3 regions of the Bacillus sp. iso_77 genome follow, and region 1 is predicted to be linked to each of the others. Evidence: riboswitches for the same ligand, from Rfam matches in the RefSeq annotation. Region 1 holds a riboswitch; each other region holds the start of a gene.
The links. A riboswitch is a leader RNA that binds a small molecule or an ion and turns the genes downstream of it on or off. The one in region 1 is predicted to bind S-adenosylmethionine.
Positions count from the first base shown of each region.

Region 2: it holds a riboswitch for S-adenosylmethionine, as region 1 does, so the genes downstream of both, AC0VYC_RS18265 (5-methyltetrahydropteroyltriglutamate--homocysteine S-methyltransferase) here and metK (methionine adenosyltransferase) in region 1, are expected to answer to the same signal.
Region 3: it holds a riboswitch for S-adenosylmethionine, as region 1 does, so the genes downstream of both, AC0VYC_RS15215 (methionine ABC transporter ATP-binding protein) here and metK (methionine adenosyltransferase) in region 1, are expected to answer to the same signal.

Region 1 is NZ_CM149683.1:2,707,267-2,718,083, reverse strand. It holds gene AC0VYC_RS13905 (lysophospholipid acyltransferase family protein) at 1-86, shown strand, start outside; gene AC0VYC_RS13900 (glycosyltransferase family 2 protein) at 71-1,198, shown strand; gene AC0VYC_RS13895 (phytoene desaturase family protein) at 1,195-2,676, shown strand; gene AC0VYC_RS13890 (alpha/beta hydrolase family protein) at 2,703-3,497, shown strand; gene AC0VYC_RS13885 (DUF2584 domain-containing protein) at 3,537-3,779, shown strand; gene pckA (phosphoenolpyruvate carboxykinase (ATP)) at 3,819-5,405, opposite strand; SAM riboswitch class I at 5,632-5,766, shown strand; gene metK (methionine adenosyltransferase) at 5,962-7,164, shown strand; gene asnB (asparagine synthase (glutamine-hydrolyzing)) at 7,313-9,211, shown strand; gene AC0VYC_RS13865 (gamma carbonic anhydrase) at 9,353-9,868, opposite strand; gene AC0VYC_RS13860 (alpha/beta hydrolase) at 9,914-10,693, shown strand; gene AC0VYC_RS13855 (tetraprenyl-beta-curcumene synthase family protein) at 10,723-10,817, shown strand, end outside.
Region 2 is NZ_CM149683.1:3,542,795-3,553,611, forward strand. It holds gene AC0VYC_RS18255 (four-carbon acid sugar kinase family protein) at 1-557, shown strand, start outside; gene AC0VYC_RS18260 (gluconate:H+ symporter) at 608-1,927, shown strand; SAM riboswitch class I at 2,009-2,121, shown strand; gene AC0VYC_RS18265 (5-methyltetrahydropteroyltriglutamate--homocysteine S-methyltransferase) at 2,209-3,333, shown strand; gene AC0VYC_RS18270 (glycoside hydrolase family 1 protein) at 3,388-4,806, opposite strand; gene AC0VYC_RS18275 (beta-glucoside-specific PTS transporter subunit IIABC) at 4,778-6,685, opposite strand; gene licT (BglG family transcription antiterminator LicT) at 7,011-7,844, opposite strand; gene AC0VYC_RS18285 (YwqG family protein) at 8,069-8,884, opposite strand; gene AC0VYC_RS18290 (methyl-accepting chemotaxis protein) at 9,058-9,897, opposite strand; gene AC0VYC_RS18295 (energy-coupling factor transporter transmembrane component T family protein) at 10,047-10,781, opposite strand; gene AC0VYC_RS18300 (ABC transporter ATP-binding protein) at 10,771-10,817, opposite strand, start outside.
Region 3 is NZ_CM149683.1:2,934,247-2,945,063, forward strand. It holds gene AC0VYC_RS15195 (YuzK family famiily protein) at 1-50, opposite strand, end outside; gene AC0VYC_RS15200 (carboxymuconolactone decarboxylase family protein) at 266-634, opposite strand; gene metQ (methionine ABC transporter substrate-binding lipoprotein MetQ) at 944-1,765, opposite strand; gene AC0VYC_RS15210 (methionine ABC transporter permease) at 1,780-2,448, opposite strand; gene AC0VYC_RS15215 (methionine ABC transporter ATP-binding protein) at 2,441-3,466, opposite strand; SAM riboswitch class I at 3,622-3,730, opposite strand; gene AC0VYC_RS15220 (SCP2 sterol-binding domain-containing protein) at 3,833-4,174, opposite strand; gene AC0VYC_RS15225 (thioredoxin family protein) at 4,295-4,597, opposite strand; gene AC0VYC_RS15230 (toprim domain-containing protein) at 4,609-4,953, opposite strand; gene AC0VYC_RS15235 (YusG family protein) at 5,081-5,317, opposite strand; gene gcvH (glycine cleavage system protein GcvH) at 5,362-5,745, opposite strand; gene AC0VYC_RS15245 (arsenate reductase family protein) at 5,812-6,168, opposite strand; gene AC0VYC_RS15250 (acyl-CoA dehydrogenase family protein) at 6,279-8,060, opposite strand; gene AC0VYC_RS15255 (acetyl-CoA C-acetyltransferase) at 8,075-9,253, opposite strand; gene AC0VYC_RS15260 (3-hydroxyacyl-CoA dehydrogenase NAD-binding domain-containing protein) at 9,266-10,817, opposite strand, start outside.

The sequences.
Region 1 (10,817 bases):
TTAGGCAGGTGACAAGGACAAGCCGGTCAACTAGTGATGCGTTTGATTCCTTTAAAAAGTGGGTGAAAACATGGCGGTCTTCTTAATTGTCATCAGTGTTTTGCTGCTCTGCCAATTGATGTTTACGATTTGGAATATGAAGCAATTTCCTGTACTCAAGCCAGCATCTCTTTCACCTGATGAACCCATTTCATTATCGATCCTCATTCCAGCGAGAAATGAAGAAAAACGGCTGGAAGCCTGCCTTCAGTCGATTGTTGATCAGCGTCTCCATCCAAAAGAGTTGATCGTGCTGGATGATCACTCGACAGATCAAACGAGAATGATTGCAGAGGGCTTCGCAGAGACATATCCATGGATTCGCGTGCAGTCAGGTCAAGTATTGAAGCGCGGCTGGCTTGGAAAATCATATGCTTGTTCCCAGCTTGCTGAGGCAGCATCTTCTGATTGGCTGTTATTTTTAGATGCAGATGTCCGCTTAAAACAAGGAGCTATTGAAGCGGTGTACAAGCAGTTATGCATACAAAAAACGGGCATGCTTTCAGGTTTCCCAGAGCAAAAAACGGGAACGCCTTTTGAGCATCTTGTCGTTCCTATGATGATGTTTACGATTGGCTGTCATCTGCCAGTGAAGTGGGTCAGAACATCTCAACATCCTGCTTTTGCCGCAGCACATGGCGGCTTTATTGCCATTGAAAAGAACTGTTATCACGAAATAGGTGGTCATGAAGCGATCAAGGATTCTCTTGTGGATGATATGGCTTTGGCTAAACGAGTGAAAGCGAAGGGCTTTCCGTTCACACTGGCAAGTATTCATTCTTTTGTCTACATGAGAATGTATGAGAGTGGACAGGAAGTATGGGAAGGATATCGGAAAAATTTGTTCCCGGGAGTGAATCGAAACATTGCTTTGTTAAGCAGTGTCTTTTGTTTATACTCCGTCCTTTATGTAGTTCCTGTTATCTGCTTTATGATCGCACTGATTCATTTTGATGTGGTCAATCTCTGTTTAGCCCTTCTTTGCTACGGGCTGGGTGTATCCATTAAAGCGGTCATTGATATCGAAAATGGAAGAACGTCTACGATGGCCTTTTTATTGCCTGTCAGTATCATGAGCCTGATTGCCATTGGTTTTGCTTCTATGAAAATTGGGCTGAAAAAAGAAGGCTATGAATGGAAAGGAAGAAGGTACGAATGAAAAAAGTGATCATTATTGGCGGCGGACTTGGCGGGTTATCGGCTGCGATTCGCTTACAGTCACGCGGTTTCCAGGTCACCATTTTAGAAAAAGAAGCTTCTTTAGGCGGGAAATTACAACGCCATCAAGCGTCTGGCTACTCTTTTGATTTAGGACCGAGTACCATTACAATGAAGGCGTATTTTGAGGAAGTATTTACCTCCTGTCATAGACGAATGGAGGATTATGTGACGTTTTATCCGATTTTCCCCCTTACTAAAAACGTTTTTTCAGATGGACATACGGTCGAGTTTACGCCAGATATTGAGCAAATGGAATCACAAATTGCAGTTTTTAGTCCAGAGGATGCAAAGCAATACCGGGCATTTTTACAGGAATCGAAGAAGCTTTTTCAAATGGCAGAGGATCAGTTTTTAAATCGTTTGTTATTGACCTGGAAGGATAAAGCGGATGTCAAGCTAATGAAAGCCCTTCTTGCTGTGAAACCTTTTACATCTGTTCAGCGCTTGCTGCGTCAATATTTTCGTCATCCTCATACATTGGCGATGTTTGGCCGGTATGCGACTTACATTGGCTCTTCTCCATACGAGGCTCCTGCTATTTTTAATATGATGGCTTATTTAGAAGGAGAAAAAGGCATTTATGGTATTAAGGGCGGTACGTATCGTTTAGTTGAGGCATTTGAGACACTGGCAAAGGAATTGGGTGTCCAAATTCATCTCAATGAATCGGTCAAAAAGATTCATGTAAAGAATAAACGAATCCAAGGAGTTGAAACGGATCAGCAGATATATGAAGCAGATCAAGTCATTGCGGGGGCAGATGCACTGACTGTTTATCGCCAATTAATTGATGAAGAAGACCGCCCGAGCTTTGGAAATCAAAAACTGGCAAACATTGAGCCATCGTTATCAGGTTTTGTTCTTTTGTTGGGCGTCCCTAAAGTCTATGAACAACTGTCTCATCACAACGTGTTTTTTCCAGAGAATTATGAACAAGAATTCAAGGATATTTTTCAAAAAAAACAGCTTCCTCATGATCCGACGCTTTACATCTGTTATTCAGGTCATTCAGAGCCAGCTTTAAGCGGAGGACCAGGAAGAAGTAACTTGTTTGTATTGGCCAATGCGCCATATGTGACAAAAGAGCAAAATTGGGACATGCTAAAGGAGACATATGGCCAGCATATGAAAACAAAACTAAAGGAAAAGGGTCTCTTTGATCTTGACCAGCTTGTAGAATTTGAAGCGGTACAAACCCCGCTTGATTTGCAGCAAAAAACGGGAGCGTATCATGGGGCCATTTATGGCATGTCGTCAAACTCATTCAAGCAGGCATTTTTTCGCATCAATAATCAATCAAAGGATATTGAAGGACTTTGGTTTGTTGGTGGCACAAGTCATCCAGGCGGCGGCACTCCGATGGTGACAAAATCAGGCCAGCTCGTCGCAGAGGCCATTATCAAGCATTTAACGTAACACCGAATGAAAAGGAGAGAATTCAAGTGATTGTGGAAAAGAGAAGGTTCCCGTCGCCACATCCGCATATTCACTTATATACAGTGACATATGAGGCCGATGGACTTCGGATGAAGGGGCTGCTCGCTGAACCGGCCGGAGAAGGTCTCTATGACGGTTTTTTATATTTACGGGGCGGCATTAAAAATGTGGGAATGGTTAGACCTGGCCGAATTGTGCAATTTGCTGCGCAAGGGTTTGTCGTCTTTGCGCCCTTCTACCGAGGGAATCAAGGAGGCGAAGGGAACGAGGATTTTGCCGGAGAAGATCGGAAAGATGCATTTGCTGCATTTCAGCTGTTGAAACATCATCAAAAGGTGAAGCAGGAGCGCATTCATATCTTTGGTTTTTCCCGCGGCGGAATTATGGGCATATGGACCGCTGTTGAAATGAAGCATGAGGCCGCTTCCTTTGTGACATGGGGAGGCGTAAGTGATATGAAGCTCACCTATGAAGAACGTGTGGATATGAGAAGAATGATGAAGCGTGTGATAGGAGGTCCTCCGCATAAGGTACCAGAAGCATATGAGGCTAGAACGCCTTTGAATCATGTGCACCAAATTGAAGCACCTGTCCTAATCATTCATGGGGAGCTGGATGAGAATGTATCCATTGAGCATGCGTATTTATTAGAAGATGCCCTGCGTCAGCATGGCAAGTCTGTGGAAACATGGTATTTTCACGGATATCATCATTATTTCCCGCCACAGCATAACCGGGAGATTGTCAGACGGTTGACGACATGGATGCACAGCCGAAAAGGCGGAAATGTGGTAAAATAAACGGTAGAAAGAAATATAGAAAGTAGGGGGATTTTCATTATGGGAATGCCTGTTGAATTTAATACAATGATTGTCACAAAAGGAAAAGAGACAAGAATTGAAGAAAATGTGTTTGAGCTCATGAAGGAAGGGTACCGCATTTATCCATTAAATATTCCGCTTGAGGTGCGTAAAACGAAAGACGGAGAAAAAACAGGGACAGCACATGTTGAAAAGCTGGAGCTCACAGACAATGTCACGAAGGTGACGTACCGTCTTGTGTCATTACATTCAACGAACTAAAAAAGCTGAGGGATCATTCCCTCAGCTTTTTCCTTTTGATTAGACGAGTGGTCCGCCTTTTGCTTCAATATCACTTGCTGCATGGCTGAATTTTTTGAAGTTCTTTTTAAATTCATTTGCAAGGAAGTTTGCTTTTTCTTTGTAAGCCTCTTGATCGTCCCATGTTTTAGCAGGCTGAAGCACTTCATCTGGCACTCCTGGAATATGAAGCGGGATGTGTAATCCGAAGATGTCGTCAGTGATCATTTCAGCGTTGTCAAGATCGCCTTCGATCGCTGCCTGCACCATTGCTCTTGTATGAGCAAGATTCATTCGTTTGCCCGTACCGTAGCCGCCGCCAGTCCAGCCTGTATTCACAAGGAATACTTTTGCGCCGTGCTCATCGATTTTTTTACCAAGCATTTCAGCATAGACATGAGCAGGAAGTGGTAAGAATGGTGAACCAAAGCAAGTAGAGAACGTTGTTTCTGGTGACGTCACGCCACGCTCAGTTCCCGCTAATTTACTTGTGTAACCGCTCAAGAAGTGGTACATGGCTTGTTCTTTCGTTAAACGGCTGATTGGAGGTAAAACGCCGAATGCATCAGCTGTTAAAAAGACGATGGCAGATGGGTGACCTGCAATACTTGGTTTCACGATGTTATCAATCATTTCGATTGGGTAAGCCGCACGTGTATTTTCAGTAAAGAATGTGTCATCATAATCTGCTTCACGTGTTTCTTCATCAAGTACTACATTTTCAAGCACTGATCCGAAGCTGATGGCTTTGTAAATTTGTGGTTCTTTTTCTTCACTTAAGTTCACACATTTTGCATAGCATCCGCCTTCAATATTGAAGACACCTGTGTTAGACCAGCCATGCTCATCGTCTCCAATCAGCTTGCGGCTTGCACTTGCAGAAAGCGTCGTTTTTCCAGTACCTGAAAGGCCGAAAAATAAAGCAACATCGCCTTCTTGACCGACGTTAGCAGAGCAGTGCATTGATAAAATATCTTGTTCAGGAAGCAGGTAGTTCATAACAGAGAAAATGGATTTTTTCATCTCTCCTGCATATTCTGTTCCACCGATCAGAATCGTCCGTTTTTCAAAAGAAACGATAATAAACGTTTCAGAGTTTGTGCCATCTGTTTCAGGATCTGCTTTAAAGTGAGGTGCAGATAAGATGGTGAAAGGTTTTTCGTTTGATGATGGTGTTGATCCATCAGGTCTGATGAATAGCTGCTTTGCAAAGAGATTGTGCCAAGCGAATTCATTTACAACTGTAATTGGCATACGGTATTTTTCGTCAGCACCTGCAAAACCATCAAAGACAAATAGTTCATCACGTTCTTTTAAGTATGACACAACCTTTGTATATAAACGATCAAATGCCTCTTTCGAGATCGGCTGATTGACTTGACCCCAATCAATTTTATGTTCAGAGTTTTCTTCTTTTACGATGAATTTATCTTTAGGCGAACGTCCAGTGTAGGCACCCGTTGTGGCGCGGACAGCACCAGTTGAAGTTAAAACGCCTTCATTACGTGCCAAAATCTTTTCAACAAGTTTCGGAACAGATAAATTTTGGTGCGTATTTTCTAATGAGAGCAATGACTGCAAATCTTCTTTTAAATCCACTGAGTTCATAAAAAAACCCTTCCTTTACCGTTGAATTTGTTTGTTTTGATTAGTATAACACATTGATAATAATAGTCTATACTATTTAAACATTTTTGTGTGTGTTTTTTCATTTCTGCTATGAAAATATGCTTTTTGGTGATGCTAATGATGAGGTGAAAAAAAGGGGAGATAATTCCTATGAACCATTGACATGACGCAAGGGTTTAAGATAAGATATCTTATTGAACGGATACTCTTATCCCGAGTTGGTGGAGGGACAGGCCCGATGAAGCCCAGCAACCGGTTTCTTATGAAAAAGGCATGAACATGCTGAGAAACCAAGGTGCTAACCTGATGCAAGGTACAAGAACACCTTGAGCGATAAGAGTGAAAGGCATGCGATCTCAGACCCTTTCCTCGCAATGAAGGAAATGGTTTTTTTATTTTTGGGATATCATATGAACAAATTGCCAATAACATCTCTAATATAAACATGTTGAAATATAAGAGGGAACGAGTTCCGTATCATATTGGAGGCCTCATCTTGGGATGATGTGGTCTTGTACAGGAGGAAATAGCCATTATGAGTCAAAATCGTCGTTTATTTACTTCAGAATCAGTGACCGAAGGACATCCAGATAAAATCTGTGATCAAATTTCAGACAGCATTTTGGATGAAATTTTAAAGAAAGATCCAAATGCACGTGTTGCCTGTGAAACTTCTGTAACAACCGGTCTCGTATTAGTAAGCGGTGAGATTACAACGTCTACTTATGTCGACATTCCAAAGACGGTGCGTGACACGATTAAGGAAATTGGCTACACACGTGCGAAATATGGTTTTGATGCGGAAACATGTGCGGTTCTTACATCAATTGATGAACAGTCTGCTGATATTGCGCAAGGTGTAGACAAAGCGCTTGAAGCACGTGAAGGAACAATGACTGAAGAAGAAATTGATGCAATCGGTGCAGGTGACCAAGGTCTGATGTTTGGTTTTGCAAACAACGAAACTGAAGAGCTTATGCCACTGCCGATTTCTCTTGCACATAAATTATCTCGCCGTTTAACAGAAGTACGCAAGAATGAAACACTTGCATACCTTCGTCCAGACGGAAAAACTCAAGTAACAGTTGAATATGATGAACAAAACAAACCAGTTCGTATTGATACGGTGGTTATTTCTACACAGCATGCACCAGAAGTGACGCTTGAACAAATTCAAAGCGACTTAAAAGAGCATGTCATCCGCCCTGTCGTTCCAAGTGAACTGATCGATGAAGAAACAAAATACTTCATCAACCCAACAGGCCGCTTTGTTATCGGTGGACCTCAAGGGGATGCTGGTTTAACTGGACGTAAAATCATCGTTGATACTTATGGCGGGTATGCTCGTCACGGTGGCGGTGCTTTCTCTGGTAAGGATGCAACGAAGGTTGACCGTTCTGCAGCATATGCGGCTCGCTATGTAGCGAAAAACATCGTAGCAGCTGGTCTTGCAGATTCATGTGAAGTACAGCTTGCTTATGCAATTGGTGTTGCACAGCCTGTCTCCATTTCAATTGATACATTTGGAACAGGAAAAGCCTCTGAAGAGAAATTAATTGAAGTGGTACGTGCAAACTTTGATCTTCGTCCAGCTGGCATTATTAAAATGCTTGACTTACGTCGTCCGATCTATAAACAAACCGCTGCATACGGACACTTTGGCCGTCATGACTTGGATCTTCCATGGGAAAAAACGGATAAAGCCGACACGCTTCGCAAGGAAGCATTAGGAGAATAACAACATACAAAACCGCTTATTTTAAGCGGTTTTCCTTTTGATTAAAAAAAATTCTACAAAAAGCGTAAAAATGTGAAACAAAATTGGACAAAATACTGTCTAATTATAGGTCTACTTTTAAGAAATAACATAACGTGGAGGCAATAATATGTGTGGGTTTGTTGGTGTATTTAATCACCGTCCATTGTCCGAAACTACTGAGCAGGAAGAGTTAATTAAGCAAATGAATCGTCTCATCGTTCATCGAGGTCCGGATGATGAGGGGTACTTTCATGATGAGCATGTAGGATTTGGATTTAGACGTTTAAGTATTATAGATGTTGAACACGGAAAGCAGCCGCTTTCTTATGAAGATGAAAAATATTGGATTATTTTCAACGGAGAAATTTATAACTATGTGGAGCTGAAAGAAGAGCTTGTGAAAAAAGGCTATACGTTCAGCACAGATTCTGATACGGAAGTCCTTCTTGCCACATATCGCCACTATAAAGAAGAAGCGGCATCGAAGCTTCGCGGGATGTTTGCATTTTTAATTTGGGATAAAGAAGCGCAGTTATTATATGGCGCAAGAGATCCTTTCGGCATTAAACCGCTCTATTTTACACAATTGGATGACCAAGTGTACTTTGCTTCTGAACGCAAAAGCTTAATGGCTGTGAATGAGAACATTTTATTTGATGAGACTGCTTTGCAGCAGTACATGTCTTTTCAGTTCGTTCCTGAGCCAAATACACTTGATCAAAAAGTGCACAAAGTCGAGCCAGGTCATCAGTTTACACTGCGTCCAGGCCAAGACATTGCATTTAAGACTTACTGGAAAGTTCAATTCAAACCTGAACAAACACAAGAGCAGAAATTAGTAGAAGAAGTACGTGATGCTATCTATGATTCTGTAAAAGTCCACATGAGAAGTGATGTGCCTGTTGGTTCATTCCTATCAGGCGGGATCGATTCTTCTTTCATCGTGTCGGTCGCAAAGGAATTTCACCCTGAACTGAAGACATTCTCTGTTGGTTTCCAGCAGGATGGATTCAGTGAGGTAAATGTAGCAAAAGAAACAGCTGATAAGCTGGGATTGCAAAACTTTAGTGCTGTGATTTCTCCTGAGGAATATATGAATGAGCTTCCAAAGATCGTCTGGCATTTAGATGATCCTTTGGCTGATCCAGCGGCGATTCCATTGTATTTCGTGGCAAAAGAAGCGAAAAAACAAGTCACAGTTGTTCTTTCAGGTGAGGGAGCAGACGAGCTGTTCGGTGGATATAATATTTACCGTGAGCCGCTATCTCTAAAGCCTTTTGAATCTGTACCATCCATGCTGAAAAAGCTTCTTCTTCGTCTGGCTCGTTTAATGCCAGAAGGAATGAAAGGGAAAAGCTTTATCGTTCGCGGCTGTACGCCATTAGAGGAACGTTATATCGGCAATGCGAAAATCTTTGAAGAGCCAGTGAAGAAAAACCTCTTAAAGCAGTATGATCCGAACATCACGTATCGTGACGTGACGAAAACATACTTCGAGGAAAGTGCAGGCTACAGCGATATTAACAAAATGCAATATGTTGATATCCATACGTGGATGCGCGGGGATATCCTGCTGAAAGCAGATAAGATGACAATGGCGAATTCTCTTGAGCTTCGTGTTCCATTCCTTGATAAGGTCGTATTTGAAGCAGCTTCTAAAATTCCAGAAGAGTTGAAAACGAAAGACGGCACAACGAAATATTTATTGCGTAAAGCAGCAGAAGGCATTGTGCCGGACCATGTGTTAAACCGTAAAAAACTAGGTTTCCCTGTTCCAATTCGTCATTGGCTGAAAAATGAGATGAACGCTTGGGCGAAAGATATCATTAAAAACAGTCAGACAGATGAATACATTAACAAGGCATATGTTCTTGATTTATTAAATGATCATTGTGCTGGAAAAGCAGATCATAGCCGTAAGATTTGGACTGTCCTGATCTTTATGATCTGGCATAGCATCTATGTAGAGCGCAGCATTGATCCAGAGCAGTTGAATCACCAGCCGAAAGAAGTTATTTTTAGCTAATGAAAAAGGTTTTCAGCTTTGTGCTGAAAACCTTTTTTGTCATGATAGAAAGTAGTGGAAAAGGGTAAAATAACAAGCGGTACACAGTTATTGCTTAATATCCTGAAAAAAACATGATAAAGTGAAGATACATGTATGATGTTAACGCGATAAAAGGGAACGATAGTATTGTCCTTTTTCTACATATTCTCTGCGGATACGATCCATGTCTTGGATATCTTCATCTGTTAACTGGCGAACGACTTTGGCTGGACGGCCAAAAGCGAGTGAACCTTTTGGGATGACTTTTCCTTGCGGGACAAGGCTACCTGCACCAATAAAGGCTCCTTCGCCAATTTCCGCACCATCGAGAATGATGGAACCCATGCCAATGAGGGCATTTTTTCGAATGATAGAGCTATGTAATGTGACTTGGTGTCCAATGGTAGCACCATCTTCAATAAGAAGTGTTTTTCCAGGACTTTGATGCAGACAGGATAAGTCTTGAATGTTGACGTTTTTTCCAATTCTCACAGGAGCTACATCGCCTCTAATGACCGTTTGGAACCAAACGCTTGAATATTCTCCAATTGTGACATCACCTGTAATGGTGGCGTTTTCTGCAATAAAGACCGATTCATGAATCTCAGGTGTAAACTGATGATATGGATAAATCACTTTTTCGACTTCCTTTCTTAATACAACATTTGTGAGGTGTTTACTTTGTGGACTTGGCATGCTGAAAGACCGGTTGGTACAATTGTCATTGTACATGGTGCTAGTGAATATCATGGCCGATATAAATGGCTGATCGAAATGTGGCGAAATGCAGGCTATCACGTCGTCATGGGTGACCTGCCTGGGCAAGGGACATCGACACGTGCGAGAGGCCACATTCGTTCTTTTCAAGAATACATTGATACAGTGGATGAATGGATTGAACATGCGAAGTCGTTCAGACTTCCGACATTTTTACTTGGACATAGTATGGGGGGACTGATTTCGATTGAATGGTTCAAGCAGTATACCCATACGAAGATTGATGGCCTTATTTTATCATCACCTTGTTTAGGTCTGCAATTTAAACCGAAGAAGCTGATGGATTTTGCGTCAAAAGGGCTAAATGTGCTGGCGCCGTCTTTTAAAGTCGAATCTGGGCTGTCGATCGAACTTGCTACACGGAATCAAGATGTGATAGAGGCAGATTCCAATGATTCGCTTTATGTGACGAAGGTGTCGGTTCGCTGGTATCGAGAACTGGTGAAAAATATCGATGCGGCGATGCAGCCAACGAATGTCTTTCGGTCGATTCCACTCCTGCTCATGCAGGCAGGCGATGACAAGATTGTAGATAAAACAAGAGTGATGAAATGGTTCAATGGCATTGAATCAACCAATAAATCATACCGTGAATGGGAAGGGCTTTATCATGAAATTTTTAATGAGCCCGAGCGAGAAGATGTGTTTAAGGCGGCAAGAGCCTTTACTGATCAATATATTTGATTGTGAGCTTAAGTTGGGGGTGGATTGATTTGTCAGTACCAGAACGTCCTTTTGCACTGATGACGAAGGTGTATAAAGATATTTTTCCGCTAGTTCATCAGGAGCTAAAAAAGTGGCGGGCGCA
Region 2 (10,817 bases), 840 kb from region 1:
ACTTAATACAGGAAGAAAGCACGCACGGTGGCCTCATCATGGTCGGTTCCCATGTCAAAAAAACAACCGAACAATTGCGAGCGCTGCAGCAAAATAAAGACATTGCATTTATTGAATTTGATACACACCTCGTGTTAGAACCTGAAGCATTTCAAGAGGAAATTGACCGCGTGATTCAACAAACTGAACGGCTTTTAACAACCGGGCAATCGGTTGCTGTTTATACAAGGAGAGAACGGCTTGATCTTGGGGACGATCGTCAAGAGGAAGAATTGAAACTGTCTGTTCAGATTAGTGATGCTGTGACAAGCATTGTTCAGCGCCTCTCCATTCGCCCTAAGTACCTCATTGCCAAAGGTGGAATCACCTCTAGCGATATTGGAACAAGAGGACTCAGCGTCAAACGTGCGACCGTCGCAGGTCAAATCAGACCAGGTATTCCCGTTTGGCAAACAGGAGAAGAAAGCAAATTCCCATTTATGTCTTATGTGATTTTCCCGGGAAATGTTGGCTCAAAGGATACGTTAAAAGAAGCAGTAGACATACTTGAAGGATAAAGCAGAGGGGGCGTTCACGCTCCCTTATGCAGCACAAAGGAGGAAAGATCATGTCGTTAGTTTTTATCGGACTTGGCGTTTTGTTATTACTTTTACTCATGGTTGTCTTTAAGTTAAACGCTTTCATTTCGTTGATTATTGTCTCTTTAATCGTTGCCGTTTTAGAAGGCATGTCACCACTTGAAGCGATTGCTTCAGTCGAAAAAGGGCTTGGAAGTACACTCGGCCATCTGGCGTTGGTTCTTGGCTTTGGAGCGATGCTTGGTAAATTGATGGCTGATTCTGGCGGTGCTCAGCGTATTGCCATGACACTCATCGACCGCTTTGGTATCGGGAAAATCCAATGGGCGACGATGCTGACTGGATTTGTTATCGGAATTGCTCTATTTTATGAAACCGGATTCATTATTCTTATTCCATTAGTCTTTACCATTGCTCAAGCCGCAAGACTTCCTGTGTTGTATGTGGGAATGCCGCTCGTCGCTGCACTCATTACAACACATGGCTTCCTCCCTCCTCACCCAGGGCCGACAGCCATTGCCAATGTATTTCAAGCCAACATGGGACAAACCTTATTGGTTGGAATTATTTTAGCCATTCCTGCTGTTTTAGTAGGCGGACTTTTGTTTACGAAACTATTTAAGAAAGATCAACTGCATGCACACATTCCAAAGGACTTGTTTAATCCAAAGGAATTTACAGAAGAGGAAATGCCAAGCTTCGGCATTAGTATTTTCACCGCTATTTTACCTGTATTGCTCATGACATTCAGAGCATGTTTAGAAATTTTCTTCCCGTCCTCCCCGCTGCTACCGGCGGCTGAGTTTTTAGGTGAGCCGGCGATTGCCCTATTAATCTCTGTGCTGCTTGCCATCTACACATTTGGTCTTGGCAGAGGAAAGAGCATGCAGGACGTCATGAAATCGATTAAGGATTCAATTGGCTCCATTGCGATGATTCTATTGATCATTGCAGGCGGCGGTGCTTTTAAACAGGTTCTCATTGACAGCGGTGTTGATCAATACATTGCAGGGATTATGCAAGGAAGCACACTGTCTCCTCTGCTCCTCACTTGGCTGATTGCAGCTGTCCTTCGTGTCTCTTTAGGGTCAGCGACTGTCGCGGGTCTCACAGCAGCTGGCATTTCTGCACCGCTGATTGGTTTGACGGGAGTCAGCCCAGAATTAATGGTAATTGCAACAGGCGCCGGCAGTATTACATTCTCTCACGTGAATGATGCGGGTTTCTGGATTTACAAAGAATACTTTAATCTGTCGATGGCTCAAACTTTTAAAACTTGGACATTGATGGTGACTGTTCTTTCACTTGTTGGATTAGCTGGTGTTCTCGTCGCTGATTTGTTTATGTAGGAAAATAAATAGGAAAAACCATTGACTTTTTCTCAAAAAGATTGAATAATTGTGTTTATTAAGAAAATTAAATCAAAGGTAACCTTATTAAGAGTGGTGGAGGGACTGGCCCTGTGAAACCCGGCAACCGCTGTTCCTAGGAACAGAATGGTGCTAATTCCTTAAACAAGCTGATGCTTGTTTGAAGATAAGGCAGAGATCTCACAGTATATGATGCTCTTCCTTATCCAAGGAAGAGCTTTTTTATTTGATTTATAACCTGAAGAAAGAAGGGATTCAACATGACACAAGTACAAACCATTGGTAAGAAAACGACAAAGCCGCCATTTCGCGCAGATCAAGTAGGGAGTTTACTTCGTTCTGAACGCATCAAAGAAGCCCGCAAGCAAAAAGCAGACGGTACACTCACAGCAGAGCAGCTCCGACAAATTGAAAATGAAGAAATTACTCGTATTGTCGAGAAGCAAAAGGAGATTGGATTAGAGGTTGTCACAGATGGAGAGTTCAGACGTGCTTGGTGGCATTTTGACTTTCTAGAAGGGCTAGATGGGGTCGAAGGATTTGAAGCAGACCAAGGCATTCAATTCCACAATACGACAACAAAAGCCAGAGGCATCAAAGTAACAGGTAAGATTGATTTTACTGATCATCCAATGCTGGAGGATTATCGCTTCCTTCACAGCATCGCGGGTGATCATACGGCTAAAATGACGATTCCAAGTCCGAATATGCTCTTTTTCCGTGGAAAGCTTGAAGAAGGTGTGTACGACAGCTTAGATGATTTTCACCATGACGTGGCACAGGCTTATAAAAAAGCCATCCGTGCTTTTTATGATGCAGGCTGCCGTTATCTACAGCTGGATGATACAGCATGGGCCGTGTTCTTTTCTGAAAAAGGACATGAACAAATCAAAGCTTTTGGCCGCGAGGAAGATGAACTGCGTGAATCGTTTGCGAAAACAATCAATGAAGCGGTTGCCGATCGACCAGATGATTTAGTGATCACCATGCACATTTGCCGTGGTAACTTTAAATCAACTTGGGCAGCCGAAGGTGGTTATGAGGCAGCGGCAGAAACGATTTTTGCCGGTCTGGATTTGGATGGTCTCTTCTTAGAATTCGACGATGACCGTTCTGGCGGATTCGAACCCCTTCGTTATGTGAAAAATTCAAACCTTCAAATCGTACTAGGTCTTGTCACTTCAAAGTATGGGGAACTTGAACCCGTTGATCAGATCAAAAGAAGAATCGAGGAAGCGGCACAATATGTGGACATCAACCAAATCTGTTTGAGCCCACAATGTGGATTCGCCTCAACAGAGGAAGGCAATTTGTTAACAGAAGAACAGCAATGGGAAAAGCTGCGTCATGTGATTGAGATTGCGGATCAAGTGTGGACATCATAGTCCACTCACAATAAAAAGAGACAAACCGTTTGATCAGCGGTTTGTCTCTCTTTTTTATGCGTCTAAATGCTTTCCATTTGTCGCAATCACTTGTTTATACCAATCAAAGCTTTTCTTTTTCTTTCTATCTAATGTACCGTTGCCTTCATTGTCGCGGTCGACATAAATGAAGCCGTAGCGTTTTTTCATTTCAGCTGTTGATGCACTGACAAGATCAATTGGGCCCCAGCTTGTATAGCCGATCAGATCAACGCCGTCTGCGATCGCTTCTCTTGCCTCAAGCAAATGACTTCTGAGGTAATCAATTCGGTAATCGTCTTGAATGGAGCCGTCTTCTTCTACTTGATCCACAGCACCCAATCCATTTTCTACGATAAACAATGGTTTTTGGTAGCGGTCATATAGTTGGTTTAGTGTTGTACGAAGTCCTTTTGGATCAATTTGCCAGCCCCAATCACTTGCTTCTAGATAAGGGTTTTTCACGCCTTCAAATAGGTTGCCACCAGTCACTTGTCCAAGTACCTCTGGATCTGTACTTGTCACAAAACTCATATAATAGCTGAAGCCAATATAGTCGACTGTATGGTTTCTTAGAATGTCTTCGTCACCGTCTTGGAATTCAATGTTGATGTTATTTTCCAGGAAATAACGTTTCATGTATCCAGGGTAATAGCCTCTTGCCTGTACATCTGAGAAGAACAATGTTTTACGATCTTGATCAATCGCAGCAAACATATCTTCAGGTCTTGAGCTGTACGGATATGTGGTCATCGCTGCAATCATACATCCGATTTTCGCATCTGGAATGATTTCGTGTCCTGCTTTAACAGCTAGAGCACTTGCAACAAACTGATGATGCGCTGCTTGATATTGAATGCTTTTCTCGTCTTCGCCTTCTTCAAATACAAGGCCACCCCCTGTGAAAGGAGCATGTAAGACGACGTTAATTTCATTGAAGGTCATCCAATATTTTACTTTATCTTTAAAGCGAGTGAACAATGTTTTAGCGTATGTTTCATAAAGACCCACAAGCTTACGGTTTCTCCAACCGCCGTAGTTTTTCACAAGTGCAAGCGGCATTTCATAGTGAGAGATCGTGACAACTGGCTCAATTCCATGCTTATGCAGTTCATCAAATACTTTTTCATAGAAAGCGAGGCCCGCTTCATTCGGTTCCGCATCGTCGCCATTTGGGAAAATACGTGGCCAAGAAATGGATAGTCTGAAGCACTTGAATCCCATTTCTGCAAACAGGGCAATATCTTCTTTGTAACGATGATAGAAGTCGATCGCATCATGATATAAGTTAAGGTCCTTCATTGATTCATCGAATGGGTGCATAATACCGTGTGGTGATACATCCGCTGTTGATAAGCCTTTTCCATCTTTGTTATAAGCACCTTCAATTTGGTTGGCGGCTACTGCGCCGCCCCATAAGAAACCTTTAGGAAATGTTTTTTCTAAATTGGTCATGTTGAATGCCCTCCTCATTTTCTTCTACACTGACTGTAAGCAATGTCTCTTTTACTGTAATCGCCCCATCTGTTTTCGCATCAACTTGTGCATAATCATTTGTGTTGGTGACGATAATTGGCGTTGTTACATCATAGCCTTCTTGCTGAATGCCCTTGATATCAAATTCAACTAGCAGATCTCCTGCTTGAACGAGATCACCTGACTGCACATGACTTGTGAAATGTTTACCGCCAAGTTTTACTGTATCAATCCCCACATGGATGAGAAGCTCTGTGCCTTGATCACTCTTTAAACCAATGGCATGTTTCGTTTGGAAAATGGTTTCAACTTTGCCGTTGAACGGTGCTACTACACGTCCAACTGTTGGGACAATGGCTGTTCCTTTACCCATGATTTCATTAGAGAATGTTGCATCATTTACTTGATTGAGCGGCTTTAGTTGACCTTCAAGCGGGCTTTGTACCACTTCATTTTGAAGCGCTACTGTGTCTTTCTTTTCTTCTGGTTTGTCTGCTTTTGTATCATCTTTCACTGGTACATCTTTGAAACCTAGAACAAGTGTCATGATGGTTGCTACAACAAAGCCGATCACTAATCCAATGATGGAGTAAACAAATGTCGGTCCAATGAACGTTGGGAGACCTGGAAGACCTGCTGATCCTGATATCACATATGACTTTACTTTGAAGATAGACATGAACACGCCGCCTGCTGCTGCACCAATGAGGGCTGCAAGGAACGGTTTTTTCAATCGCATGTTCACACCATACATAGCAGGTTCAGTAATACCCATTAACGCAGTGATACTTGTAGACATCGCCAATGATTTGAATGTTTTGTTTTTTGATCTTAAGAAGACACCGAATGCTGCGCCTGCTTGTGCCATATTCGCTACAAACATCATTGGAAGAATGAAGTCAAAACCGTTTAATGTAATGTTGTTGATCATGATTGGAAGTAGTGCATAGTGCATGCCCGTAATGATCAATGGTGACATAAAGCCACCGATTAAGAGTCCGGCCAAAATACCTGCATGTTTGAACAATAAATCAATTCCACCTGAAAGGCCATTTCCGATAATACCACCAAGCGGTCCAACCGCGATGAGCATAACTGGTACCACGACAAGAAGTGTAACTGTTGGAACAAGAATGATTTTTAGTGATTTCGGACTATATTTTTCCGCGAATCTTTCAACATATGAGCCGAGCCAGATCGTGAGTAGAATTGGAATCACCGATGAAGAGTACACAACGGCAACCACTGGCAAGCCTAGAAATTCTGTATTTCCTGCGCCTAGTAAAGCCGTTAACTGCGGGTGCAGTGCGGCTGCTGCAATGGCAGCGGCGATATACTGATTTGTGCCAATTTTTTTGGCTACGCTTACAGCAAGCAGAATCGGTAAGAAGTAAAAGGCTCCGTCTCCGATAGCTGTTAAAATCGCATATGTGCTGCTTTTATCTGAGATCCATTGGAACGTCAGCATTAATGCCAAGATCCCTTTGATCATACCAGCTCCAGCGATGGCTGGAAGAATCGGTGTGAAGACACCAGAGATAAAATCGAAAAGTTTAGAAATCACATTTTGTTTTGAAGCTTCTTCTGAACCGCCTGATTTCACATCGGCTGATAACCCAGAATCAGCAATCATTGCTTGATAGACGTTTGATACGTCGTTGCCAATAATGACATGGTATTGACCGCCGCTTTGATTCACGCCCATGACGCCGTCTGTTGATTGCAGCTTCTCTTTATCCGCTTTGCTTTCATCGTATAGGTTGAAGCGGAGCCTTGTCATACAATGCGTGACTTGCTTTACATTCTTTTCACCGCCGACAAGCTCTAGAACTTCTTTTGCTGTTTGTTTGTGGTTCATTGTGTTACCCTCCAATCGTTGATTTCATCTTGATATAGAAAAAACCTAAACATCCATTAATGCCCGAAAAATAGCGATTCAGACATTAATCGATATTTAGGTTTTGCCTGCTTAACCAGTAACAATCCTTCATAGCGATTGATCGTTATTCAATTTTATAAGCCTTTAGATACAAAAAAACCTAAATCATGCCTTATCAAAGATAGGGACAATGATTTAGGTTTTGCCTGCTTGACCAGTAACAATCCTAAAAGATTGTGGGTTATTAAGTTTATAGTTATAAATTAGCATGTTAATTTTGATATGTCAACGCTTTCTTTTTGATTTATTTTCTTTTTATGACTCGATCGATGTGCAAAGTTAAGTATAACATCTCATCTTCTATGAGACTTCGGTTGTATTCTTTTTGAACATAGTCATTAATTTTCTCCGCACATTGAAAAGCGGCTGTATTTTTTTCCTTTACCACTTCATACAGAAACTCATTTTGATTTTCCATTTGTGTTTCGTTAAACAGACGCTGTCCAAAAAACTTCAAATGCGTGACAAAACGGAAATAATTTAATGATTCTTCGTCCAAATCAATTTGGAAATGATACTTTACGATGTTCAAAATATCTTGAATCAGTTTTGTAATTTGAATGACATTCGGCATTTCCTCATTCAGTTCTGCATTGACAATATGCATCGCAATAAAGCCTGCTTCATCCTCGGGAAGATGGATGTTGAGCTTGTCCTGTATGATCCGAATCGCTTCTACACCACACATGAATTCCTCTTTGTACAGCCGTTTGATTTCCCAAAGCAAGGCATTTTTAATGTCCATTCCTTTTTGATGACGTTCAATAGCAAAGGTAATATGATCCGTTAACGTGACATAGATGCTGTCATTTAAATTTTTGTTAAGGGTCGTTCTCGCGTGATCGATAATTGCCTCACACACTTGCATATACTCGATCGGAATATCATAAAGCAGGGTTTTGAATTTTTCTGATATATCTTTATTTTGAATGGAAAATACTTTTTCGATACGTTCTTCGTCAATCGGGTCTCCGCTTTTCTTTTGAAACGCAATCCCTCTGCCCATAATGACCAGCTCATGCTGCTCGTCATCATACGCACTGACCACATTATTGTTGATTACTTTCGAAATGATCAATTGATCCCCCCCAGTACATTCCGCTTTTTCGAGCATTTCATTGTTGATTGATATGTCATTTTATTATTATTTTCAAAAAAGAGGACTTTAAGATGATTTTACATTTTTTTTTGATACGGTCAACTAGAAAGAATGACATATTACCTCTCAGAAATGACGATTTAGGGGCAATAAGGCTAAAAATAGACAAAAAACACTCTTCAAAAAGAGTGTTTTTTACAAAATTAGGAGCAATCCCAGTTATAGACGACATTTTCGAAATGTTTTCGTTTGAGGTCTTCTGGTTTGATAAAAAAGTTAGCAATGCCGCAATCTCCCCACAACATGTCCACTTCATCATCTGAGTCAATTTGCAATAATAGCACAGTATGTTCTTGGTCTACATAGGTACGCGGGTCTTCTTGTGTAAAACCTGGGTATCCGCCAACTTTATGGCCAAAACCACTTGCTGTCTCATAAAATTCATCTAGCAATTGATCTGCTTCATCACCATCAATACCAACAGCATCTTCGAATAGATCCCAGCTTTGCTTTCCTGTGACTTTTTCAAAGCGGAAATCTCCTACACTGATCGTTTCGCTTGATAATTCACCTGTAATCGCACCTTCCTTCGTAACTGGAAAATAAAAATCGTCAGGAATTTTCACGAATGAAAAATCAGTCAATAAGTCTTCTTCAGCTAAGAAAGGTTCCTCAATAAATTTGATCCGAAAATCTTTTTGCTCTGTTTTTTGGTCAATATTCATCCCATAAAGATCATCATGTACAGAAATAAACACTTGCAAAAGTCCTGTTTCTGGGTAATCTTTCAGCTTTGGCAGCTGGCCGAAATTGATTTGTGCCAGCAGCTTCATAGGATGGCCTTCTCCATCAACGGGATATTCGTCGTTTTTTGGGAAATAAGGATCACCTGCTATTTTGCTGTCATATGGTCCTGTTTTTCCTTGTTTTATCTGTAATTGAATCAGTGGTTTTTCAGTTTGATCTAACGATGGACGGTAAGGCGCAAGTACTTCTTGCAGCTTTGCTGATTGTGTCAAGATGGTCTTCCTCCTTATGAATAGGTCTAATGATCAAAACAGGTCTATCTTTTTCTATCATACAGAAGTGTAACTTCCCTGTCAGTGAAAAACCCGTCAATATCATGACAAAAAACTCACTTCAACACGTTAAAAAACCTCCGATACAGCTGGAGGTTTTGTGATTCGTTTATTTATTTCACTTGATAATTCACTAAGTCTGTTGCCAATGTTTTCATCGTTTCGTTCGTTTCGTGCAGCCCCTCAATAATTTTTGTGAAAGTGCCAACGAGTTCTGCTTGATGTTCAGAAGAAGCCACGATTTGTGCTATTTCTTCTTCCATTCCTTTGATAGAGCCTTGCACATCTTTTAGCGCTGTTTCAATATCAGTCGTTGCTTGCTTCGCGTGAGTAGACAGCTTTCTCACTTCCGTAGCAACCACCCCAAAGCCTGCTCCTGCTTCACCTACTCTTGCAGCCTCAATGGATGCATTGAGTCCAAGTAAGTTCGTTTGATCAGAGATACCTTTGATGAGATTAGACACTTGGTTGATTTTAGAGGAATTTTCGACAGTGGTTTTTGTATTTTGTAGAATTTGTTCACTTGTCGCTTGTAGTTCCTCTGAATGTGCAGCCACTTGCTGTACCATCGCGACTAGTTTTTCGGAAGCATCGTTACTTTCCGTCATAATGTGTTCTAATCGTTGTTGATTCGTTTGGTCATATGCTACACAGAAGGCAGCGACCACTTGACCATTGTCATCTTTAATCGGGACGGCGACGATGTCCATAGGAATTCCGTACACCTCTTTAGGAATCTGGATAAACGATGGCTCTCTCCCATTTTTCAACATTGAAAAGTTTTGGAACCCGGGAGCTACAACATCCCCAGCTTTAAACCCTAAGTCAATGTTCCCGTGCTGCTGATAATAAAGAACCTTCTCTTTCCCTAATACAGAAAAGGTTAGCTGCTCTCTCATAGCTAGTCCAACGATTGGTAAAGCGTCTATTATGTTATCAATTCTCTGTGACATTCGCTCACGTTCATCCTCTCTTTTTCTCAGTACACTCTCTTTATCGGTTCTTTATATGATCTATTACAGCCTGCAATGTGTACTAATATCAACCAAATGACCTAAGACATATAAAACAGCCACATTCTATCAAGAGAATGTGGCTGTTTTTAAAAGAAGAAGATGCATATCAACACACTAATGACGATAAAAAAAAGATACATGCAGTCGATCCATGAAGTGCTGATGACATGATAATACGTTCTCTCCCTCGTCCCTGTGAAGCCTCTTGCTTCCATCGCAATGGCTAGTCGTTCAGATTTCCGTACACCTTGCGTGAAAAGTGGGAGTGCATAACGTATAAAGGCTTTCCAGCTGTTTTTTTGCTTGTAGCCTCTAATTTTATGTGCAGCCTTCATTTGCTTCAATTCACTTTGAAACAACGGGATAAACCGGAAGCCTGCCAGCATTCCATATGCCCATTTGGGTGACATTCGGCATTGATGGATTAAGCTCATCATAAAGGCCGTCAAATCAGTTGTTGATGTAAAAAGGAGACCAAATGTCACAAAGCCAAGCATTCTAAAAGAAATGGTCAGCCCATTTCTTAAACTCTCCTCTGTGATATGAAACCATGCCCATTTCCAAACTGTATGATCTCCCTTGCCAAAGGCCGCGATCATCCAAAACACGAGAATGAAAAAGAGCAGATAAGGTACAAGTCTGGTGATGAGGTATTTCAAATTCCAGCCGCCTAGGACAAGTCCAATTCCAAGTGCAAACAGCCAGATGATGAACGTCGTTTTAGGATCAGAAATCGCCATCAGACAGCACATCGCAAGGAGATGGGCGAGTAATTTCATGACTGGATTTACAGTGGATAGAAAGGAGTGATTACTTTGCAATCGTCATCACTTCCTTTCTTTCAACCATATAGCGGT
Region 3 (10,817 bases), 230 kb from region 1:
TCATGGTCTCTTTCGTACTCTGCATAGCTCATGCCATGAGCTTTATGCATGGCCTTTTCCATCTCGGCGGTATAATCCAATCCCAGTGTACTATGGTCCGAACAAATAATAAACCATTCCCTTCTTTGAGTGTAGCTTCATTGTATCAAAGGCACGCTGCTTCACTCAAAAGGGATATAACACGCTATGCTGGCATATTTTCTCACACAACCGGCTGAGAACGACTCAACTCCCTGAGATGGATAAATACCATCTTATCCTTCCCTTAATGCGTCTGTCCTCCAAATTCATCGATACATTGCTGAACAACTGTGATACCTTGACTTAGCGCAGCACCGCCGCCAAACGCTGTCGCCACACTGACGACCTCCAGCAAATTCTCTTCTGTTGCGCCTTGATCGAGTGCTCCCTTTGTATGATAGATCATGCAATATTCATCCTGTGCATGAATGCTGATGCCGAGGGCAATCATTTGTTTTTCTTTTTGTGTTAATGAATCGCTCTGAAAGCACTGCTCCGTAAATTCATTGAATTTCTTGCCAAACACCGGCATTTTCTTCTGAAATTCACCCATTGCCGTTTTATAATCCGTCAGTGATTGCTGCATCGATCCGCTCATATGTTGTTCATTCATCTTCATTCCATCCCTTCAGGTCATTTGTTCGTTTTTATTATGAGCGAGATTTGAAAAAATACACAAAAAAACCTCGCTTTCATGAAAGCGAGGTTGCAGATGATTGACAAAGGGCTAAAATGATCTTTATTTTAGCCCTTTGTCTTCTTTTTTCAGCGTGATAGAAAACCTTTGCAGTCTAGGAAGGGCGAGTACCGGAGCAGAGCGAATTTGACATTCGTGAGCACCGGAGCGCAGACCTGACAACGAATGCGAGGGTTTGTCTACAAGTTGAAACCTCGCTTTGATGAAAACGAGGTTTACAAGTTGTTATTCAGATACAGGCAATACTGCACCATCATACTTTTTGTCGATGAATTCTTTGATTTTATCAGAGTGAAGAACTTCCATTAATACCTTGATCTTCTCTGATTTTTCGTCACCTTTGCGAACAGCGACGATGTTTGCATATGGGTTATTTTTCGTTTGCTCAAGTTCAATTGAATCTTTTTTCGGATTCAATTTATTTTGGATCGCATAGTTAACGTTGATAAATACTGCATCGCCTTCACTGTTTTCATAAGCTTTCGCTGTTAGTTCAGGAGCGATTTTTTTGAATTTTAGGTTCTTCGGGTTTTCTTTGATGTTTTTGACTGTTGCGTTGATTGTATCTACTTTTGGATCAAGCTTGATCACACCAGCATTTTGTAATAGGGCAAGCATACGTCCTTGCTCAGCTACGTTGTTTGTCATGATGATCGTGCCGCCGTTTGGAATATCTTTTACTGATTTGTATTTCTTAGAGTAGATACCGAAAGGCTCAAGGTGAACGGCACCAGCACTCACTAAGTTGTAATCTTTGTTTGATTTATTTTCTTCGTTTAAGTAAGGGATATGTTGGAAAAAGTTCGCATCCACTTCTTTTTCAGCTAATGCTTTGTTGTACATTTTATAATCGCTCAGTACTTTCACTTTTAGATCGTAGCCTTTTTCTTTTAGAAGTGGTTTTGCTTCTTCAAGAATCTCGGCATGTGGTGTTTTTGAAGCGGCAACCGTGATGGTTTTGTTATCGCTTGCGTTATTTGATGAACCGCACGCAGCTAAAATGCCTGCAAATGCTAGAAATAGTGCACTTAAAATCAATTTCTTCATGAATAATTCCTCCCTTAACGTTTATCAATTTTATTTGTAATCAAATCACCGATTATTTGAATGATAAAGACGATGATCAGAATAAACACAGTGGCTACAAGTGTGACATCTGTATTACCAGATTGGTATCCTTCCACATAAGCAAGGTCACCAAGTCCGCCTGCTCCAATTGCTCCTGCAATCGCAGTAGAGCCAATCAGAGCAATCGCTGTTACGGTAATACCTGAAATAAGGGCTGGCAATGATTCTGGCAGCAATACTTTGAAAATGATTGTTGACGTTTTCGCTCCCATAGATCGTGCTGCTTCAATGACTCCTTTGTCTACTTCACGCAGTGCAATTTCAACAAGACGTGCGTAGAAAGGAGCTGAGCCAATGACAAGGGCTGGTAATGCTGCATTTGGGCCTAATATCGTGCCCATAATTAGTTTAGTAAATCCTAATAATAGAATGATTAATATGATAAAGGGAATCGATCTGAAAATGTTGACGACTGCGCCGATAACAGCATTAATTGGTTTGTTTTCCCACAAACCGCCTTTACTTGTCAAAAAGAGCAGCAGCCCAAGGATGATGCCGATAGCAAAAGCAAACGCTAATGCAATGAGTGTCATATAGACCGTTTCACCCGTCGCGTTCCAAATAACCTCTAGATCAACGTTCGGAAACCATTTCTCAAACATGTGTCATCACCTCGATTTCAACCTGTTTGCTTTGGATATAGGCGATGGCTTTTTCAACTTCGTTCTCGTCTCCATTTATATGGATAAAGAGTGTTCCAAACGCGCCTTCCTGCGTTTGAGAAATCTTTCCTTGCAGGATGTTCACATCGACCTTGAAGGATCGAATGATTTCCGTGATCAGCGGCTGTTCGGCAGAATCTCCGATAAAGGACAACCGGACGACCTGACCTTCTTTTACTCTCTCTAGGACGTGCTCGATCGTTTCTTTTGCTTCTTCTGGTTCAGCAAGCTGTTTCACGAATCGTTTCGTCATTTCTTCTTTCGGCTGTCTGAAGACACGTAATACTTCGCCTTCTTCGACAATACGGCCATTCTCCATCACCGCCACACGGTGACAAATTTTGCGAATGACATGCATTTCATGTGTGATCAATACAATGGTGAGTCCTAGTCGTTTATTAATATCGGCTAAAAGCTCAAGGATGGAATCTGTTGTTTGTGGATCAAGAGCAGATGTCGCTTCGTCACATAGCAGAACTTTTGGGTCATTCGCTAATGCTCTCGCAATCCCTACACGCTGCTTTTGCCCGCCGCTGAGCTGAGAAGGATAGGCATTTTCTTTTCCTTCTAAACCGACCAATTTAATCAGTTCGTTTGCACGAGCTCTCCGTTTTGACGTTGGTACACCTGCGATCTCGAGCGGGAACATAATATTTTGTCTCACTGTTCTTGACCAGAGCAAGTTAAAGTGCTGGAAAATCATGCTGATTTCTTGTCTTGCTTTCCGAAGTTTCGTATTCGATACTTCATTGATTCGGTTGCCTGCCACTTCAACGATTCCTTCTGTTGGCATCTCCAGACCGTTTAATAGGCGAATCAGGGAACTTTTCCCTGCGCCGCTATACCCGATAATTCCGAATATTTCACCTTTATCGATATCCAAGTTGACGTCTTTCACGGCATCAACATTTCCGCTTTTTGAATGATACGTTTTTGATACATTCTGTAAATGGATCACAGTCTGTTCACCTGCTTTCTTGCTGAATCTATAGGTTGCCATCACATACGTTCATTTATTCTTCCGACTGTTATGACGCTAGCCTGACGTAAGGTCAGTAAAAAAGACCTAACTGCAACGCAAGCAGAAAGGCCTTTTATATCAAATACGCCTTTCTCTCATCTTTCAAAGCATTGCGGCTTTGAGTGAATTGGCACCAATTTCAGCTATGCTGACGGTTGCCGGGTTTCATAGGGCACGTCCCTCCACCTCTCTTAATAAGAGAAAATATGTTGTTTTATGTGATGTTCATGTTTTTACTAACGTAGAATATCATGCTATCTGAGATATGTCAACGCTGTAAATCGCTAATTTCCAAGTAAACGACTACGTTATCATTTTTCGAAAAAAACCGTTCGTCAGCCAAAGTACTGCTTCTAGTCGAAGAAGTGCTCGAAATGAGCCTTTCACTTTCACTTGTCCTCTGCTGATCAGCTGCTGTAAGGACATGTCTCCATCTAATAATTGCAAAATCTCTTTTCGCTCACCATAAAAGATGAGATCCGATAACTCAATTGCAGGTAGTTTCTTCACTTCACCACGTTCATCCACAATCAATGTACAAGAGTCCGTTTCCGCCTCAAATGTAATCTTCAAGGATGATGATGAGAGCAACGGCTTTAACAATAATCGCTGCCCTGCACTTCCATGGGCTTTCACATTTTCCACATGTATAACCTCCCTGTCATTTGGTTATACATAACATTTCTCTACAAACATCGGCTTGTCCTTTATAAATAGCTCGACAAATTTTCAAATGAATTGCTTGAAATATGACAAAAAACCGCTTTATTTAGCGGTTTCAATCATTTCGTGAAGATATGGAACGGAGTGAAAGGCATAGCCTTTTTGCACGATTTCACCCTTTTTAAACAGGAGAAAGCAAGGGACACTTTCGATCTCAAATGCTTTCGCAAAACTTGGCGAGTAATTTAAGTTATTCTCATAAAAAGGAACTTCCGGCTGCATGGCATCAACCACTGCCAGCATCTTCTTTGCCAGCTGGCATGTTCCGCAAAATGGTGTATATAAGTACAAAAGAAATAAATCGTCCTCTATCTCCTTGAATTCATGCTCTTCTATCTCTTTCATATACGTCACCCTTATAAATATTTCGAATGAACATCAATGTTTGCAGCTAATAGAATAGATGCAATGTGGGCTGACGGTGAAGCGGCCACTTCGCGGTACGTTCTGTCGACAAAAAGATGCAGTGCTTCAGGGAATTCTTTTCGAAATTGCTTCCGCAGTTTGTCGCCAGCATCGTCACTGTCTGCTAATATGTAAACGTCTTTCCCGAATAAATCGTCCACAAGCTGATCCAGCTTCGATGTACTGATCGTGCCATTGGTGCAAATGATGGTAACAGGTTCACTTATGACTTCTTTTAGCTTCTGTTTATCTGATTTACCTTCTACAATGATGACCTTTTCTATCTCGACATTCATCACGATCACCCGGCCCTTTTGACGTTGATTCACTTCTTCCTTAGATTACAATCTTTCATTCAGGTTGTAAAGATTGGGCAATTGATCAACAAAAAGGCTGCAGCACTCACTGCAGCCTTATCTGTGATCAGCACCAGCCATTTTCATCGTCACAGTCTACATATTTTTCAGTCCCATGGGTCAATGTATCTGACAGACGATAAAAACGGTTTTGATCATAGGAATAACCTGATTTTAATTCATATTGATTTTCACTAATCATCGTGCCAATCTCTTCGTTTTGATGGTAAAGCACCATGCCGCTCTCTTTGAATCGTCCAGTGACATGCTCTGTTATATCCACCTGTTCTTTTTGAAAAGACAAATTGGACACCCCCCATAAAGGTAGAGTGTCCAATTTCACATGAATTAGTCTTCTTTTGTCATTTCTTCATATTGCTCAGCTGTCATTAAGTTCTCGATTTCAGATGCATCCGCTGGCTCTACTACGATCATCCAAGCTTTTTCGTATGGAGAGTCGTTGACGAACTCTGGGCTGTCATCAAGCTCATCGTTTACTTCAACGATTGTGCCGTTAATCGGTGCGTATAGTTCAGAAACTGTTTTGACTGATTCTACACTTCCGAAAGGCTCGTCCGCTGTAATTTTGTCTCCTACTTCAGGAAGCTCAACGAACACGATATCGCCTAGCTCAGATTGAGCAAAATGCGTAATACCGATACGCACCTTATCTCCTTCTACTTTGACCCATTCGTGTTCTTCTGAATAACGTAAATCTTTTGGTGTGCTCATTTCATACCCCTCCAGTCTTTTCTTACAATCTATATTGAAGATACCACAATCTGAATGAAAGTTACATCATTTCCAGACGCTTTTAAATGTATCTTCATTAAATCCAACTGTCACTCGTTTGCCGTCTGTTGTAATTGGACGCTTGATTAGCATTCCGTTAGACGCAAGTAATTCAAGCTGCTCGTCCTCTGACATTGCAGGAAGTTTATCTTTCAGCTGCAGCTCTCTGTATTTCTGACCGCTCGTATTAAAAAATTTCTTCAGCTCTAAACCGCTTTTTTCGTAAAGGGCTTTTAATGTTTCTTTATCAGGCGTCTCTTCGACGATATGTATGCTGTTGATGTCTTTATTGTGTTCTTCCAGCCATTTCTTTGCTTTTCGGCATGTACCGCAAGATGGGTATTCGTAAAAATCTAAAGCCACCATTTTCACCTCCTGCAAATAGTGACAACATTTTATCACAAAACATATGAAAAACCTAAATGTATGCTTACAAAAAGGTGCGACATGATATCCGCACCTTTTAAGCCGTCTTATACGATATATTTCTCTGCTTCAAAGATTCGTTTCGCCACCTCACGCTTTTTCGCGATGACATTCATTGGCGTGAATCTTGTCAGCTTGCGAAGGGCTGACAGACTCATACGGAGTGAATCTCCTTCTTCCATGGCAATCAATGATTCTTTCGCATGAGCTTCAATTTTTAAAAAGGCTTCCTGCGTGAAAATTTGTGTATACGCAAGCTTTTGTGCATTTTTTTCTGTGCCTGATGCTGCGATTGCTTTTTCCGTACGCAAGACCGCCGACTCAGCAGCAAAGAGTTCATTGACGATATCTGCTATATTCACAAGGATTTCTTGCTCTTTGTCTAATGCTTTCCCATATTTCATCGCCGCCATTCCAGATACCATCAAGGCGATCTTTTTCGCATGGGCAAGTAAGTATTTCTCTTGATCAAGCGGCTGATCACCCGGCTCTTCCGGCATCATCATCATTAGCTCTTCCTGTAGGGTTTGCGCTTTTTGAAGAAGCGGAAGCTCTCCTTTCATCGCTTTCTTCAAGAAGGTGCCTGGCACAAGCAATCGGTTAATTTCATTCGTTCCTTCAAAAATACGGTTAATTCGTGAGTCGCGATAGGCTCTTTCGACTTCGTATTCTTGCATGAAACCATATCCGCCGTGAATCTGCACACCTTCATCCACAATGTAATCGAGCGTTTCAGAGCCAAGCACTTTACAAAGAGAGCATTCAATCGCATATTCTGCAATGGATTGCGCAATTTGTTTCCCATCCTTTTGCTCCTCGTCACTTAACAGACCCATTCTTTGTTCAAATAACCCGACTGTGCGGTATACAGCACTTTCCATGGCATAAAGCTTTGCCGACATGTTGGCTGCTTTTTCGCCAATTAAGCTAAATTGAGAAATTGGTGTTTTAAACTGCTTACGCTGATTGGCATACTCTGCCGATAATTGAATGACTCGTTTTGATGCACCGATTGTCCCTACAGCCAGTTTATAGCGTCCAATATTCAAAATGTTAAAGGCAATGACATGACCTCTGCCTGCTTCACCAAGCAAATTCTCCTTTGGCACTTCGGCATCTTCAAGGATTAACGTTCTCGTCGAGGACCCTTTAATGCCCATCTTTTTCTCTTCAGGTCCTGTTTTGACTCCAGGAAAATCCTTTTCTACGATGAAAGCAGAGAAGTGTTCACCATCAATCTTCGCATACACGACAAACACATCGGCAAATGCGGAGTTTGTGATCCATTGTTTTTCCCCATTGAGGACATAATGTGTTCCAGCTTCATTCAGGACTGCCGTTGTTTTCGCACCTAGCGCATCAGAACCTGACCCTGGCTCTGTTAGGGCATATGCCGCAATTGTTTCTCCAGAGGCGAGTCCTGGCAGGTACTTTTCCTTTTGCGCTTGATTGCCGAATAGCACGATCGGCAAAGAACCGATCCCGACATGGGCGCCGTAAGAAAGAGAGAAGCTGCCTGCTCTTGCAAATTTTTCAGTAATGATGGCTGAGCTGATTTTATCTAGCCCAAGCCCGCCAAATTCCTCAGGAACATCCGCACCAAGCAGGCCAAGCTCTCCAGCCTTTTTCAAGAGACGAACAGAATGCTCGAATTCATGATTTTCAATTTGATCGATGTGCGGAACGACATCTTGTAAAATGTAATCTTCTGTTGTTTTCCCGATCATTTGATGTTCATCAGAGAAATCCTCTGGTGTAAAGATATGCTCATAATTCGTCTCATCAATTAAGAAACTGCCACCCTTTTTTACTTCTTCCATTGCTTTCATCCTGTTTTCCCCCTTTAGATCAATTCAAAAATGCCTGCTGCTCCCATGCCCCCGCCGATACACATCGTCACAATACCAAATTGTTCATTTCGCCGTTTCATTTCATGAATGAGGGACAGCGTGAGTTTCGTTCCTGTACAGCCTAGCGGATGTCCTAATGCAATGGCGCCGCCGTTGACATTTACCTTCTCTTCATCGATCCCTAAATGACGAATGACTTGAATCGCCTGAGAAGCAAATGCTTCATTTAATTCAAACAGCCCGATGTCCTTCAGCTCTAGACCAGCGATTTTCAGCGCACGCGGAATGGCTTCAACCGGCCCAATTCCCATGACTTCAGGTGGTACACCACCAACAGCAAACGCTCTGAACTTGGCGAGCGGCTGAAGAGAAAGAGAAGATGCTTTTTCGCGATCCATCATCATGACACATGCCGCTCCATCACTCGTCTGCGAAGAGTTTCCTGCAGTCACTGTGCCTTTTGTTGAGAAGGCAGGTCGTAACGTTGAGAGAACCTCCTCTGTTGTGCCCGCTCTGACACCTTCATCTTGTGAGAACGTAAATTGGCGTTCTTCTAGTTGATGATTCTGCTCTCCTACCCGTCTTTCTGTCACATCAACGGGAACAATTTCATCTGAAAATTTCCCTTCTTGAAGTGCCTTTGCTGCCTTTTGATGGCTCCTCACCGCAAAAGCATCTTGATCTTGCCGTGTGACCTGATACTTTTGCGCCACTTGCTCCGCTGTGTGGCCCATGCTCATATAGTATTCAGGCGCTTGCTCTGCCAAAAGAGCGTTTGGACGAATGGAGTGACCCATCATTGGGACTTGCGACATCGATTCGACGCCTCCGGCCAAAATGGTTTCTGCCTGCCCAAGCATAATTCGTTCACCTGCATAAGCAATTGACTGCAGACCAGAAGAGCAATAGCGGTTAATGGTAATAGCAGGTACTGTATATGGCAAACCTGCTAATGCCCCAATATTCCGGGCCACATTTAGCCCTTGCTCTGCTTCTGGTGTCGCACATCCGATGATTAAATCATCGATTGTTCCATCATAATCACCGGCACGCTTTAGCGTTTCTTTTACACACAATGCGCCCATATCATCAGGTCTGACATGTTTTAATGATCCTTTTTTGGCTTTCCCTACTGGTGTTCTTGCGCCAGCTACAATCACTGCTTCTCTCATTTTGACTCCCCCCTAGTTACGTAAAGGTTTTCCTTTAACGAGCATGTGCTGCATGCGTGCCTGAGATTTGACTTCCCCTACAAGACTTAAAAAGGCTTCTCTTTCAAGCTCTAATAAGTATTGTTCATCCACCTCTGTACCAAATGGCAATTTGCCGCCAGAAATGACATGTGCTAGTTTTTTCGCAATGGTCATGTCATGGTCTGAAATGTATCCAGACAATCTCATGTTTTCAGCAGCCAGCACCATTGCTGCGTAGCCTGTTTCCCCCATCACGGGCACCTTTCGCTTCAGCGGTGCACGATAACCCGCTTCATCAAGAGAAAGAACGAGTTGTTTCGCATCATGGATTAAATGATCACCATTCATGCTGATCCGGTCATTCACTCGGAGCATCTTCATATCACGCGCTTCCTCTGCTGATGTAGATACCTTTGCCATCGCAATGGCTTCAAAGGTTTGTAGCGTAGCATCTTGGATCGCAGTTGCTGATGGCTTTTCCGCTCCTTGCAGATGGCGAATATAGAGTTCTTTGTTTCCGCCTCCGCCCGGTATGAGTCCGACCCCCGCTTCGACAAGCCCCATATACGTTTCACTGGACGCTTGGATAGCGGCTGCTGGTAGACAAAGCTCCGTCCCTCCGCCAAGTGTCATACCAAATGGTGCAGCCACAACTGGACGGTCACTATACTTCACCTTCATCATCGCCTGCTGGAACCTGCGAATGACAAAATCAATTTCAAAGAAGTTGTCGTCCTGTGCTTCCATTAAAATTAAGGCGAGATTCGCACCAACACAGAAGTTCTTTCCTTGGTTACCGATGACCAGCCCTTTATAATTCTTTTCCGTTTCATCTACAGCACGGTTGATCATATCAATGACATCAAGCCCAATGGCATTACTTTTCGAATGAAATTCAAGCAAGGCAACATCATCCCCGATATCGATCAAGCTTGCACCCGTATTTTTAAAAATGACATCGTGTTTCTTTTTCAATCTAGCTAACGACATATTCTTGTCGTTTCCCTTTTCCTGTTCATAAGCACCATTCTGATAAAATGCACGGTCTCCTTCGGCATTTTCTTGATAGAATGTGTCATGTCCTTCTGAAAGCATATCTTGCACCCACGACGGGATGCTGTGCCCTTCCGCTTCCATTCGACTGACGGCTTTTTTCACGCCAATCGCATCCCACAGCTCGAACGGGCCATGCTGCCAGCCAAATCCCCATTTCATGGCGTTATCGATGGACTGAATATCATCCGCAATGTCGCCTTTTAGTTGAGCTGAATAAAGAAGAACAGGTGCGGTCATATTCCAAAGCAATTGCCCAGCACGGCCATCTTGATAAATAAGCGCTTTCAATTTCGCTTTTGTCCCCTTTTGCTGCTTGGCAATGTCAATGCCCGGATCCTTCAGCTTTGTCCGTTCTCCGTATGTGAGTGTGACAGGATCAAGCTCTAAAATGGTCTTTCCGTTTTTTTGATAAAATCCTTGCCCTGCTTTGCTGCCGATCCACCCTTTTTCGAGCATTCTTTCCATAAACTCAGGCAGCTGAAAAATA